Regions from separate parts of the Microbispora sp. GKU 823 genome, predicted to be linked through region 1. Evidence: predicted binding sites of a transcription regulator. Region 1 holds the regulator's gene; the other holds the start of a gene.
The links. The regulator LexA, encoded in region 1, represses DNA repair genes until DNA is damaged. The targets are predictions, from matches to a motif close to TCGAACANNTGTTCGA.

Region 1 (7,407 bases):
TCGGGCCGCTCGTGGGCACGCGGACCTGGGGCGGCGTGATCGGCATCGACTCGCGGTACGCGCTCGTGGACGGGACCGTCGTCACGCAGCCGCGATACTCGTTCTGGCTGGAGGGCGAGGGGTGGGGCGTCGAGAACCACGGCGTCGACCCGGACGTCGAGGTCGTCGTGACGCCGCAGGACCTGGTCGCCGGGCGGGATCCGCAGCTGGCGCGGGCGGTGGAGCTGGCCCTGGCGGCACTGGAGGACAGGCGGCCGGCCACCCCGCCGGAGTTGCCGCCGCTGCCGTGATCCCCCGCTGCCGATGACGTTGACGATCGGGCAGCCGTACGGACAAAATTACGCCCGAGCCACAAACTAGTCATATCGATGTAGGCGTGCGGTCAGGGCATGCCGCGACCACCACCGCTCCGGCGGTGGTCTGGGGTGCGCGCCTGACCGTATGGCTCGCCGTCGGCGTGCGCCCCGCGTGGGAGGCACGTCTTGTACAGACGAATTCTCGGCGGGCTGGCGACCGTCGCCGCGATGGCGGCGACCGTTCTCGTCGTCACCGGTTCGCCGGCGAACGCCGCCGGTACGGGCACCGGCTACCTGCACACCAGCGGGAACAAGATCGTCGACAGCACCGGCGCCACGGTCCGGCTGACCGGCATCAACTGGTTCGGCATGGAGACCGACAACAAGACCTTCCACGGGTTGTGGGCGAACAACCCGTGGAAGAGCCAGCTCGACCTCATGGCGAACCTGGGCTACAACACGATCCGGGTGCCGTTCTCCGACGACGCGCTGAAGCCGGGCGCGCAGGCGACGAGCGTCAACACCTACTCCAACCCCGACCTGATCGGCCTGTCCCCGCTGCAGATCCTCGACAAGGTCGTGGACTACGCGGGCCAGAAGGGCATGCGGATCATCCTCGACCGGCACCGGCCGACCAGCGCGGGCCAGACGGCGTTGTGGTACACCTCGGGCGTCCCCGAGTCCACCTGGATCAGCGACTGGAAGTCGCTGGCCCAGCACTACGCGGGCAACACCACCGTCATCGGGGCCGACCTGCACAACGAGCCGCACGCCGACGGCACCAACCCGAACGCGACCGGCTCCTGCTGGGGCTGCGGCGACGAGTCGCGCGACTGGCGCCTGGCGGCCGAGCGCGCGGGCAACGCCATCCTGTCCGTGCAGCCCAACTGGCTGATCTTCGTGGAGGGCGTGAGCTGCCCGAGCGGCGGCCTGTCCAACGTCTGGGACAACGACACCAGCAACGACGAGGACTGCGGCTGGTGGGGCGGCAACCTCACCAAGGCCGGGCAGTACCCGGTGCGGCTGAACGTGGCCAACCGGCTCGTCTACTCGCCCCACGAGTACGCCACGTCGGTCTACCACCAGGCGTGGTTCGACGACCCGTCGTACCCGGCCAACATGCCGGCCATCTGGGACAAGTACTGGGGCTACCTGTACAAGCAGAACATCGCGCCGATCATGGTGGGCGAGTTCGGCACCACGCTGGCCAGCAACATCGACAAGATCTGGCTCCAGGAGCTCATGAAGTACATGGGCAGCGGGGTGAACGGCATGTCGTTCACCTACTGGTCGTGGAACCCCAACTCGGGTGACACGGGCGGCATCCTGAAGGACGACTGGGCGACGGTCGACCAGGCCAAGCAGAGCATCATCTCGCCCTATCTGATCCCGCCCACGGGCGGCAACCCGACGCCGCCGGTGTCGCCCTCGGCCTCGCCGAGCGTGTCCCCGTCGGCGTCTCCGTCGGTCTCGCCGTCGGTCTCGCCGTCGGCGTCTCCCTCCGCGTCGCCGTCCGCGTCTCCTTCGTCGCCCGGTGGGAAGACGTGCACCGCCACGTACAAGGTCGTCAACCAGTATCCCGGCGGATTCCAGGGCGAGGTCACGGTCAAGGCGGGGTCGTCCGCCATCTCGGGCTGGACCGTGAAGTGGGCCTTCCCGAACGGCCAGAGCATCAGCCAGCTCTGGAGCGGCACGCTCAGCGCGAGCGGGTCCAACGTCACGGTGACGAACCTGGCCTACAACGGCGCGCTGGGCGCCGGGGCCTCGACCACGTTCGGCTTCAACGGCAGCTGGTCGGGCACCAACGGCGTTCCGTCGCCGGTGAGCTGCACCGCCTCCTGACGGCGAACCGAACACGGCAGAGCACAAGCCCGGCGCTCACGAGAGCGCCGGGCTTGTCCCTGTGCGGCGTCCGGAACCGGCGGACGGTTACAGCTTGCGCAGGACGGCCGTCACCTTGCCGAGCACGGTGGCCTCGTCACCGGGGATCGGCTCGTAGTTGGGGTTGTGCGGCACCAGCCACACGTGCCCGTCCTTGCGCTTGAACGTCTTCACGGTGGCTTCGCCGTCGATCATGGCGGCCACGATGTCGCCGTTGTCGGCGACCGGCTGCTGCCGCACCACGACCCAGTCGCCGTCGGCGATGGCGGCCTCGATCATCGAGTCGCCGGAGACCTGGAGCAGGAACAGCGTGCCCTCGCCCACGAGCTGCTTGGGCAGCGCGAACACGTCCTCGATGCTCTGCTCGGCGAGGATGGGACCACCGGCGGCGATGCGGCCGACCAGCGGCACGTAGGCCGCGGTGGGCCGGTTGAACCCGGACTCCTCCTCGGAGGTGGCGTCGGGGTCCACCCACAGCACCGGCTCGCCCGGCAGCCGGACCTCCAGGGCCCGGGGCCGATGCGGGTCACGCCGAAGGTAGCCCTTACGCTGGAGCGCCGTGAGCTGGTGCGACACGCTGGAGGTGCTGGTCAGCTGGACCGCTTCCCCGATCTCCCGCATGGACGGCGGATAGCCGCGCTGCTGGACCGAGTCGCGGATCACCTCGAGGATCTTCCGCTGCCTGGGGGTGAGGCCAAGCGAGTCGCGCCTGCGAACCGCGAGGTCGCTGACGCCATCCGCTTGCTCACTTCGGTCACTCACGATGCCACCTCTCAATCCGTGTTCCTCATGTCGCACAGAGCGACCGTACCGCGATTCAAGATCACCGTCAAACAATTGTTCGATATCCAGCGAAATCGCCGATCTCGCCGTCCACCTCATCGTACGGGAGTTCGATCGATCCCGTGTTCGATTTCCCCGATCTTCTCTGTGTGCTGTACGCCCAGGTCAGAAGCCGTACGGAAATCGGCCGGAAAAGGCTCGTAAAGGGCGTATTCCGCGACCCGTGGGGCAGGTGATGCGCCCGTGACTGGAGGCGCGACACGCGCGCCGAGCAGGCACTTCCCCTCCCGTGGCCGGTTCGACTTGCGTTCAAGGTCGGGCACTCCTACGGTTGGACCACAACATCTAGTAGTCACAGCGGTGTAAGTTCACCACACCTTGTGTTCCGGATGTGCGTTCAGGGAGGCGATGAAGTGCACTGTCCGTTCTGTCGCCATCCGGACACCCGGGTCGTGGACAGCCGTGCTGCCGAGGACGGGGCGGCGATCCGCCGCCGGCGCACCTGCCCCGAGTGCGGGCGCAGGTTCACCACGCAGGAGACCGTGCTGCTGATGGTGAGCAAGCGCAGCGGAGTCACCGAGCCGTTCTCCCGGGAGAAGGTCATCGCCGGCGTGCGGCGGGCCTGCCAGGGGCGTCCGGTCAGCGAGGACTCCCTCGCCCAGCTCGGGCAGCGCGTCGAGGAGAGCATCCGGGGCACCGGCGCGGCCGAGATCGCCTCCCACGAGGTGGGCCTGGCCATCCTGGGCCCGCTCCGCGACCTCGACGAGGTGGCCTACCTGCGCTTCGCGTCGGTCTACCGGGGATTCGAGACGCTGGCCGACTTCGAGGCGGAGATCGAGCAGCTCAGGGCGGCCAGAGGCGACCGGGAGCCGATCGAGGAGTGAGCGCCTCCCGGGAGACCGGGACGGGGCGGAGGCGGCGGCACGGCGCCGGGTGCGGTGGCCGCGGCGCGACGATGAGGTTGTAACGAGCGTGGTCCGAAAGAGGGGCTCCACCGGGCCCTGGGAGGGGGAAGTCATGACGGAGACCGTGAGCGGCACCGTATCGGGCACGGGGGGCCGGGCCGGCAAGCGCCCGCGCAAGGGCCTGAAGATGAAGCGCGTCTTCACCACCCCGGGTGTCCACCCGTACGACGAGGTCCGCTGGGAGCGGCGCGACGTCGTGATGACGAACTGGCGGGACGGCTCGGTCAACTTCGAGCAGCACGGCGTGGAGTTCCCGGACTTCTGGTCGGTCAACGCGGCCAACATCGTCACCACCAAGTACTTCCGCGGGGCGGTGGGCACCCCGCAGCGCGAGTCGAGCCTCAAGCAGCTCGTCGACCGGGTCGTGGGCGTCTACACCAGGACCGGCCTCGAGAACGGCTACTTCGCCTCCGAGGAGGACGCGGAGATCTTCGACCACGAGCTCAAGCACGCGCTGATCCACCAGATCTTCAGCTTCAACTCCCCGGTGTGGTTCAACGTCGGCACCCGCTCGCCCCAGCAGGTGAGCGCCTGCTTCATCCTGGCCGTGGACGACACCATGGAGTCGATCCTCGACTGGTACAAGGAAGAGGGCGTGATCTTCAAGGGCGGCTCCGGCTCTGGGGTCAACCTCTCCCGCATCCGCTCGTCCAAGGAACTGCTGTCCAGCGGTGGCACGGCCAGCGGCCCGGTCTCCTTCATGCGCGGCGCCGACGCCTCCGCCGGCACCATCAAGTCGGGCGGCGCCACCCGCAGGGCGGCCAAGATGGTCGTCCTCGACGTGGACCACCCCGACATCGAGGAGTTCATCGAGACCAAGGCGCGCGAGGAGGACAAGATCCGCGCGCTGCGCGACGCCGGGTTCGACATGGACCTCGGCGGCAAGGACATCGTGTCCGTCCAGTACCAGAACGCCAACAACTCGGTGCGGGTCTCCGACGAGTTCATGCGCGCGGTCGAGGCCGGCGGGAAGTTCGGCCTGCGGGCCCGGCTGACCGGCGAGGTCATCGAGGAGGTCGAGGCCCGGTCGCTGTTCCGCAAGATGGCCCAGGCCGCCTGGGAGTGCGCCGACCCCGGCGTGCAGTACGACGACACGATCAACGACTGGCACACCTGCCCGGAGACCGGGCGCATCACGGCCAGCAACCCCTGCTCGGAGTACGTCCACCTGGACAACTCCTCGTGCAACCTCGCGTCGATCAACCTGCTGAAGTTCCTGCGTGACGACGACAGCTTCGACGTCGCGACCTTCGTGAAGGTCACCGAGCTGATCATCACCGCGATGGACATCTCGATCACCTTCGCCGACTTCCCGACGCAGAAGATCGCCGAGACCACCCGGGCGTACCGTCAGCTCGGCATCGGCTACGCCAACCTGGGCGCGCTGCTGATGGCGACCGGCCACGCGTACGACTCCGACGGCGGCCGGGCCATCGCGGCCGGGATCACCTCGCTGATGACCGCCGTGTCCTACCGCCGCTCGGCCGAGCTCGCCGGGATCGTCGGCCCGTACGACGGCTACCAGCGCAACGCCGAGCCGCACAAGCGGGTCATGCGCAAGCACGCCGCGGCCAACGACGACCTGCGCACGCTCGACGACATGGACAAGGCCCTGCACGCCGAGGCCACCCGGCAGTGGCAGGAGTGCCTCAGGCTCGGCGAGAAGAACGGCTACCGCAACGCCCAGGCGTCGCTGCTCGCCCCGACCGGCACCATCGGCCTGATGATGGACTGCGACACCACCGGCATCGAGCCCGACCTGGCGCTGGTGAAGTTCAAGAAGCTCGTCGGCGGCGGGTCGATGCAGATCGTCAACCAGACGATCCCGCGGGCGCTGCGCCGGCTCGGCTACCTGGAGGAGCAGGTCGAGGCCATCGTCGAGTACATCGCCGAGCACGGCCACGTCGTGGACGCCCCGGGCCTGCGGCCGGAGCACTACGAGGTGTTCGACTGCGCGATGGGCGAGCGTGCCATCGCCCCGATGGGCCACGTCCGGATGATGGCGGCCGTCCAGCCGTTCCTGTCCGGCGCGATCTCCAAGACCGTGAACCTGCCCGAGTCGGCCACGGTGGACGACATCGAGCAGGTCTACCTGGAGGGCTGGAAGCTCGGCCTCAAGGCCCTGGCCGTCTACCGCGACAACTGCAAGGTCGGACAGCCGCTGTCGGTCGCGAAGAAGACCTCCGAGGAGGTCTCCGAGGAGGCCGCGGAGAAGGAGCCGATCGTCCAGGTCGTGGAGGTCGCGCGGCCGACCCGGCGGCGGATGCCGAACCAGCGGCCGAGCACCACCACCCGCTTCACGGTGGGCGGCGCCAAGGGCTACATGACCGCCTCGTCCTACCCCGACGACGGCCTGGGCGAGGTCTTCCTCAAGATGTCCAAGCAGGGCAGCACGCTCGCGGGCGTGATGGACGCCTTCTCCGTGGCGATCTCGATCGGCCTCCAGTACGGCGTGCCGCTCGACACGTACGTGCAGAAGTTCGTCAACATGCGGTTCGAGCCGGCGGGCATGACCGACGACCCCGACGTCCGGATGGCGCAGTCCGTGATGGACTACATTTTCCGGCGGCTCGCGCTCGACTACCTGCCGTACGAGGACCGGGCCGCGCTGGGCATCTTCTCCGCCTCGGAGCGGGCCGCGCAGCAGCGCGGCGAGGACCCGGCCGCGCTCCAGGACGTGGACACCGCGGCCCTGGCGCAGTCGGCGCCCATCGAGAGCGGGCAGGCGCCCGTCGAGAAGGCGCAGGCCGCGCCGGTCGAGGCCAAGCCCGCCGAGGGCCTGTCGAACGGGCAGGTCGCGCCGGTGGCGGTGCCGGAGCCGCGCCGGGTCGGCGCCTCGCTGGAGAGCCACCAGGGCCGTACGGCGGACGCGCCGCTGTGCATGACCTGCGGCACCAAGATGCGCCCGGCCGGCAGCTGCTACGTCTGCGAGGGCTGCGGCAGCACCAGCGGCTGCAGCTGACCAACCACCCCGTGAGCGAAGGGGCCGGCGAGTGCGCCGGCCCCCTTCGCCCGTCTCAACCGCCGCCGTCACGCGGGTGACCCACCGACGACTTTTGAGCACATTCGATTCAACGTAGCGGCTTTAACGGTTGCCCAAAACAACGGACGAATCTTTCCAGTGAGAAAGGAAATTACTTCCCGGGATCGACCGAAGAAGGCCATCGCATGCATATCCGGAGTCTCCACGCTCTGCACAGACTGTGGGGGATGCCTGAGACGGCGCACAGCCGTGAAACGTGCCACCGACCTGCTCCGGAAGGTAGATCATGGACATTCGCGGCAAGACAGTCCTCGTCGCCGGCGGTACCTCCGGGCTCGGTTTGGGAGTCGCACGACATTTCTCCGCTCGGGGCGCGAATGTCGTCATCGTCGGTCGGCGCGGCATGCTCGCCGCCCAGATTGCCGACGATCTCGGCGAGAACGCCCTCGGGATCGGCGCCGACATCGGCGACGCCGAGGCGGTCGCCGCCGTCGTCGCC
Region 2 (7,407 bases), on a different contig from region 1:
GCCGGTCTCCTCGATCACCGTACGCAGCCGCCCGACCCCCTCGGCGTCCAGTCCGGGGTCGCCGAGCAGGGCCCGTACGACCTCCGTCTGGGCGGGGGTGGCCGAGGCGAGCGCGCGCGCGATCAGGACGGTCCGCTTGCCCTCGCGAAGGTCGTCCCCGGCGGGCTTGCCGGTCTCCGCCGGGTCGCCGAAGACGCCGAGGATGTCGTCGCGGAGCTGGAAGGCGATGCCCACCTGCTGGCCGTACTGCACGCAGAGCCGGTCGATCCAGGCGTGCCGGGCCCGGGCGGCGAGGACGAGCCCGAGCCGGAGCGGCTGTTCGACGGAGTACTTGCCGCTCTTGTACAGCGCCACCCGCAGGGCGCTGTCGAACGTGCTCTCGCCCTGCGCCTGTTCGAGCAGGTCGAGGTACTGCCCGCACATCAGTTCGGTGAGCATGTAATCGTGCAACGGCTGGGCGGCGGCCATCGCCTCGGGCGCCAGGCCGCTGGTGCGCCACATCTCCCCGGACCACACCAGCAGCAGGTTCCCCAGCAGCACGGCCGAGCCCTCGCCGAACTGCCGGGCGGAGCCGTGCCAGCCCGCCTCGGTGTGCATCCGCTCGAACCGGCGGTGCGCCGACGGCATGCCCCTGCGCACGTCGCTCGCGTCCATGACGTCGTCGTGGATGAGCGCGCTGGCCTGCAGGAGTTCCAGCGAGGCGGCGGCGGTGTGCAGTCCCGGATCGTCGCCTCCCCCGGCGGCACGCCATCCCCAGTGGCAGAAGGCGGGACGCAGCCGTTTGCCGCCCGCCAGGAAGTCCTCCGCGGCGGACAGCAGGGCGGCCAGATGAGGGTCACCGAAGTGTGGTCGCTGCCGGTCGAGGAACTCCCGGAGTGCGCGGTCCACCTCCGTACGGATGGAATCGAGCGAGGCGGCGGAAGCGGTCATGCTCTGAGACTAACCGGGGTTGATCCGGACACCCAGCATCAGATCCCCTTCAAGTGGGTTAACTCACTCTGTTAGGGAAAACGTCCACATAGCAAGACCGCGGGGGCCGCGAAAACCGTCCTCGCTGTACCCTTGCCGGTATGGCTCTCGGTCTGCCCTCGCGGCTTCCTGATCGCGTCCCGACGGTCCGCGAACTGCTGGCGGCGGGCGAGCGCTCGTTCTCGTTCGAGTTCATGCCTCCGAAGACGGACGAGGGGGAGCGCCAGCTGTGGCGGGCGATCCGTGAGCTGGAGGCGCTGCGGCCGACGTTCGTCTCCGTGACCTACGGCGCCGGCGGCTCGACCCGGGATCGCACGGTGGACATCGTCGAGCGGCTGGCGCACGAGACGACGCTGACCCCCGTCGCCCACTTCACCGCGGTCGACCACTCGATCCGCGAGCTGCGCCATCTCGTCGGCAGGTTCGCCGACGCGGGCGTCCGCAACATCCTCGCCGTACGCGGCGACCCGCGCGGCGGCAACCCCCTGGACGAGTGGGTCAAGCACCCGGAGGGCGTCCTGTACGCCGAGGAGCTGGTGCGGCTGATCCGTCAGGCGGGCGACTTCTGCGTGGGGGTGGCGGCCTTCCCGTACAAGCACCCCAGGTCGGCGACCATCGAGTCGGACACCAGGTATTTCGTGCAGAAGTGCCGGGCCGGCGCGGACTACGCGATCACGCAGATGTTCTTCAGGGCGGAGGACTACCTGCGGCTGCGCGACCGCGTGGCGGCCCACGGGTGCGACACCCCGATCATTCCCGGCATCATGCCCGTCACGCAGATGAGCACGATCGCCCGGTCGGAGCAGCTGTCCGGCGCGCCGTTCCCGCCGGAGGTGGCCGAGCGGTTCGAGGCCGTCGCCGACGACCCGGCCGCGGTCCGCCGCCTCGGCATCGAGCACGCCGTCGAGCTGTGCCAGAAGCTTCTCGACGAGGGCGCGCCCGGCATCCACTTCATCACCTTCAACCGGTCGAGCGCGACCCGCGAGGTGTTCCAGGCGCTGCACAGCGTGCCCGCCGCCGTCGCCGGCTGAGCCGGCCGGTCCCGTCAGCCCTCGCGGGCCGCGCGCTCGGACAGCGGCAGCCGCACCCCGGCGATGACGTACTCCTCGTAGCCGCCGGGGAAGACGAACCGGGTCATCAGATCGGCGAACCCGACGTCCCGGTAGAGATGCCGGGCCACCGTGGGGGCGTCGTGCGTCGACAGCACGGCCGTACGCTCAGGGCGGCCCTCGCACAGCGTGTGGATCATCCGCCGGCCGATGCCCTGGCCCTGATACTCGGGGCGCACGTGGACCTCGGCGATCTCCAGGGCGTCGCCGAACCAGTCCTCCGCCACCACCGGCCCGGCCCGGTCCTGCAGCGCCCCGCGTACGACGTCGTGCCACCACTGCCCCTGGCCGCCGTGGAAGCCGTACGCGAAGCCGGCGATCCCGGAGGCCTGCGTGTCCTCCGCGAGCACGCAGTCGAAGTCGGGATAGGTGGCGTGGTTACGCATGATCGCCATGCGGCCCGCGAGCTGGTCCGACGGCGGGCGCATGGCGACCGTGTAGATCTCCAGCACGGTGTCCAGCACCGCCCTGAATTGGTCGGGGCCCACCCGTCGCAGTCGGATCACGCGTCGCACACTAGCAAAACGGCGCCCGGCCGGTCCGGCAGGCGTCACTCCACCTCGGCGGCCGTGCCCCCGGTGATGCGCAGCAGTTCGTCGTAGGACGTGGGGAAGACGGTGTGGGGATGCCCCGCGGCCGCCCACACGACCTCGTGCTTGCTCAGCCAGCTGTCCACCAGCGTGCGTACGGGCGCGGGGTGCCCGACCGGGGCGACGCCGCCGATGGGCTGCCCGGTGTGCTCGCGGACGAACTCCGGTGTGGCCCGCCGCACCTTCGCCGCGCCCACGAGCCGCGCGACCAGCTCGGTGTTCACGCGGTGGGCGCCGCTGGTCAGCACCAGCAGCGGCGCGCCGTCCGCGTCGAAGATCAGGCTGTTGGCGATCGCGCCGACCTCGCAGCCCAGCTGGGCCGCCGCCGTGGCGGCCGTCGGGGCGGCCTCGCCCAGCACGACGACCTCGCCCTCCACCGCGTGGGCTCGCAGGGCCTCCTGGACCCGGACGACGTTGGGATGCAACTTTTCTGCCACCTGGTCACTCTAAACGGATTGCAAGGGCATACGCGGCCGATTATGGCCACTTACGATCACGCGGCGCACAATCGGACCGTAAAGTGAGTCCTTTGATCGAGTAACGGGCTTATGAGGGGGTTGGTCATGATGAGGAGTCGACGGCGACTGCTCGTCGCGGTGGGGGCCGTGACGTTCGCGACGGCCTTCGCGGCGACCGGCGTCGCCGGCACGGCGCAGGCGCGCACCGCCGCCCCGGCGGGGGTGGTGACCACGGGGACCGGGCTCCCGGCGTTCTCGGTGTCCTCGGCGCTTCCCGCGCTCCCGGCACGTGGCGCCGTCCCCGCCCGTGCCACCGGTTATCCGCAGTTCGCCGCCCCGGGCAAGACGCTCAAGCTCGGCGCCAAGGGTTCCGCGGTGAAGGCGCTGCAGGCCAGGCTCAAGGAGCTCGGGTATGTGCCCGGCAGCGTCGACGGCCGGTACGGCGGCACCACCATGATGGCGGTCTGGGCGTTCCAGAAGGTGCAGGGGATCAAGCCGACCAGCACGGTCGCCGCCCGCACCTGGAAGGCGCTGGAGAACCCCCGGGCGCCCCAGGTCCTGGTGCCGAGGGGCAAGGCGACCCGCGTCGAGGTGAACCTGACCAAGCAGGTGATGGTTCTGTACCGGGACGGCGCGCCGGTGCTGATCAGCCACATCTCCAGCGGCAGCGGCATCCCCTACACCGAGTACGCCACCTGGAACGGCAAGCGGCAGCGCTTCTCCGGCAGCGCCCGCACGCCGACCGGCGACTACAAGACCACTTGGCGGGTCAAGGGCTGGCACCGGTCCTACCTCGGGCAGCTCTACAACCCGATCTTCTTCAACGGCGGCATCGCGCTCCACGGCGCGCTGTCGGTGCCGCTCTACCCGGCGTCGCACGGCTGCGTGCGGCTGCCGATGAACGTGGCCGAGATCCTGCCCGGCATGCTCGGCAAGGGCGTCCCTGTGCACGTCAGGGGCGCCTTCAGGCGCTGATCCCGTCCCCCGGAGGGGCCCGCGCGAGGTGTCGCGCGGGGCCCCTCCGTCGTCTCGTGCCCGTGTTTCGAACGCGGTCCTCGAACACGTATTCGTTGACAGTCTTGACAGAGGACATGATCGAATCTATGTTCGATGGAGTGGGCGTGGGACTCGCGGCTCGCGCCCACCCCGTTGGATTCGTGCCTTCGTCGTCGGCGGAGACGGATGCGGCACGGCCCGCGGCGTGGGCCGGACGGGGAGAGGGGAAGCTCCTCGTCCGGCCGCCCACGGGAGCCTGAGAAAGCGTCGGGCGATCTCGAGCGGTTCACGGGATCTCCCGGCCGGCGAAATTGTCGGTGCGATCTGCGACTGTGAGGTCACCGGCGACCTTCGCCGGAGTGCCACGACTCAAGGAGGCGGGCATGACTGAGCAGAACGACGATCAGAAGAGCGGGCCCCGGCTCTCGCAGGCGGTTCTGGCACACCTCGCGGACGCCAGGGCATGCCTCGCGGACGCCACCGTCGGGCCCACCCCAGCGGACCGCTACGTGTCGGCCCATCTGGCGGCCCTCCGCGCGGCCGCCGGGATCCTCGCGGCCCGTCCGCGGCCGATGGACGGCCGCAGGCGGCGGCTGCGCAGCGCCTGGGAGCTGCTGCCGGAGGCCGAGCCCAAGCTCGCGGACTGGGCGGCCTACTTCGCGGTGACCGCGACCAAGCGCGCGGCGGCCGAGGCCGGAATGGTCCGGGCCGTCACGCAGAACGACGCAGAGGAGATCATAGCGGAGGCGGACAGGTTCGTCGGCGAGGTCGAGTCGATCCTCGGCCTGCCCGGCCGCCCCACGCTGCCCATGGCCGGCTGACCTCCGTTCAGACGCCGTCGCGTGGTCAGACGGGGTCGCGCTCCAGCGGGCAGCTCATGCACCGCGGCCCGCCGCGCCCGCGGCCGAGCTCGCTGCCCCGGATCGTGATGACCTCGATTCCGTGCCTGCGCAGATGGTTGTTGGTCGTGGTGTTGCGCTCGTAGGCCACGACCACGCCGGGTTCCAGCGCCAGCACGTTGCAGCCGTCGTCCCACTGCTCGCGCTCGGCCGCGTGCACGTCCTGCGTCGGCGTGAGGACCTTGATGTCGTCCAGGCCGAGGGCCCGCGCGATCGCCTTGTGCATGTCCTCCGGCGGGTGGTCGGTGACCTTCAGCTCCTTGTCGGTGTCGCCCGGCTCCACCGTGTACGACGGGAGCATGCCGAGCCCGGCGTACTTGGTGAACACGCCCACGTCGACGTTGGTCATCACGGTGTCGAGGTGCATGAACGCACGGGTCTTGGGCAGGTCGAGCGCCACGATGCGGGTCGCCGACCCCGCCCGGAACAGGTTGGTCGCCAGCATCTCCACGGCCTGCGGCTGGGTGCGTTCGCTCACCCCGACGAGCACGACGCCGTTGCCGAGCACCAGGACGTCGCCGCCCTCGATGGTGGCTGGGGCCATGCGCACGCCCTCGTACCAGACGTTGAACCCGCCGCCGTCGGGGTTGCCGTACCCCGCGGCGAACAGCGGGTGCCACCGGTAGACCGCCTCGTAGTTGACGGTCTCCCGCCTGCGCGCCTTCTTGCGCATCGGGTTGATCGACACCCCGTCGTACACCCAGCAGGAGGTGTCGCGGGCGAACAGGTGATTGGGCAGCGGCGGGAGGACGAAGTCGTCCAAACCGAGCGTGTGGAAGGCGATGGAGCCGGGGTCGCAGCCCAGCTCCATGATCTCGCGTTTGATGATCCCGCCGGTCAGCAGCGGCGCGAGCGTGTCCGCGTCGAGGGCGTCGAGCGTGTTGCGGATCGCGTCGGCGGCCAGCGGGCCGAACCAGTGCTCGTCGACGCTGCCGTCGAGGATGTGCTTGCGCGCGTCGGGGATCTCGATCACCTCCCGCAGGAGGTCGCCGAGGTGGTGCACCTCGACGCCGCGCCCGGCGAGCACCTCGCACCACTCCCGGTGCTCCTCCAGCGCGCGGTGCACCCAGAGCACGTCGTCGAACAGCAGGCCGTCCTTGTTGCCCGGGGTGAGCCGCTTGAGCGCGAGTTCGGGTATGTCGACCAGGACCCGGCGCAGCCTGCCCACCTCGGAGCCCACGTAAAACGTCATGTCCTGCCTATCCCCGCGTGGCGGGAATCACTCGTACGGGCGGCTCCCCGTTGCGGCGGCGCCGCCCGTGACGAGGGGGTGTCTGACACGACCTGGGCCGGAGAGGCCGGAGAGGGCGGACATCGTCACGGGGAGCCGCGTACGAACCGGGTGGGAGGTCAGAAGGACTCGACGGCGCGGCGGGCCTCCGCGTCGAGCACGCCCCAGTGGATGAACTCCTCGGTCAGCTCGACCGGCGACTTGTCGTAGATGACCGCGAGCGAGCGCAGGTCCTCCTGCCGGATGGACAGCACCTTGCCGTTGTAGTCGCCGCGCTGGCTCTGGATGGTGGCGGCGTAACGGGCAAGCGGGCCGGCCTTGTCCTTCGGCAGCTGGGACAGCCGCTCCAGGTCGATGACCAGCTTGGGAGCGGGCGCAAGAGGGCTGGGGGCGGCTCCGCCCGGAAGAAGCTCCGACACCGGCACTCCGTAGAAATCCGCGAGCTCGGCGAGCTTCTGCACGGTCACCGCGCGGTCGCCCCGCTCGTAGGAGCCCACGACGACGGCCTTCCACCGCCCACGGGACTTCTCTTCCACACCGTGCAGGGACAGCCCCTGCTGGGTCCGGATGGCGCGCAGGCGCGCGCCCAGCGACTTGGCGTAGTCAGACGGCATCGTGTGGCCCCCGGCTTTCTATGTCTCTTCTCACTTGATTGTGCGTCCTTGTCCTAAGCGTTCCGAACACCGGGGCTGGTGCCGTGACCGGCACCTTCGGTGACCGCTGCGTCGGGTTTTACCCAGGAAGGTCGCGTGTTGTGGTTACGGACAGTGACGGTAAAGCCGACACTCCCAAAGGTCAAGCTGATTGGAAAAAAGAGCGTCAAACAGTGCTCTCACCGAAATCACCGACACCCGGTGCGATGCGGCTTCCGATCCCCGGCACGCCCCTCGCCCGCCCCGGGAACGGGCCCGGCGCGCCTCCGTCACGCCGGGGGCGGACGGTCCCTCCGGGGCATCACCCCTGGCGGGAGGGGGGTTCGCAGACGGCCCTGATACTCTAAGCAGACCCGACACCCTTTTAAGACCCGTCCCGTGAGGCGGGAAAGGTGGTGACTTTTTCATGTCTGATGCCCAAAATCAGGCCCGTGCCGTCCTGGAGGGGCCCGACATCCATCGGGCGCTCACCCGGATCGCGCACGAGATCCTCGAACGCACC

Region 2: the regulator LexA is predicted to act here: its motif matches at 4,222-4,237, upstream of B1L11_RS37575 (SAV_6107 family HEPN domain-containing protein).

The regions. Positions count from the first base shown of each region.
Region 1 covers NZ_MWJN01000116.1:14,916-22,322, reverse strand. Annotated here, with positions in the region: gene B1L11_RS37915 (S41 family peptidase) at 1-290, shown strand, start outside; gene B1L11_RS52985 (cellulase family glycosylhydrolase) at 483-2,138, shown strand; gene lexA (transcriptional repressor LexA) at 2,226-2,942, opposite strand; gene nrdR (transcriptional regulator NrdR) at 3,374-3,844, shown strand; gene B1L11_RS37895 (vitamin B12-dependent ribonucleotide reductase) at 3,978-6,887, shown strand; gene B1L11_RS37890 (SDR family NAD(P)-dependent oxidoreductase) at 7,195-7,407, shown strand, end outside.
Region 2 covers NZ_MWJN01000114.1:5,388-12,794, forward strand. Annotated here, with positions in the region: gene B1L11_RS37550 (polyprenyl synthetase family protein) at 1-930, opposite strand, end outside; gene metF (methylenetetrahydrofolate reductase [NAD(P)H]) at 1,071-2,000, shown strand; gene B1L11_RS37560 (GNAT family N-acetyltransferase) at 2,015-2,584, opposite strand; gene B1L11_RS37565 (YbaK/EbsC family protein) at 2,629-3,105, opposite strand; gene B1L11_RS37570 (L,D-transpeptidase family protein) at 3,232-4,101, shown strand; gene B1L11_RS37575 (SAV_6107 family HEPN domain-containing protein) at 4,506-4,943, shown strand; gene B1L11_RS37580 (arginine deiminase) at 4,969-6,213, opposite strand; gene B1L11_RS37585 (transcriptional regulator) at 6,372-6,866, opposite strand; gene pyrR (bifunctional pyr operon transcriptional regulator/uracil phosphoribosyltransferase PyrR) at 7,312-7,407, shown strand, end outside.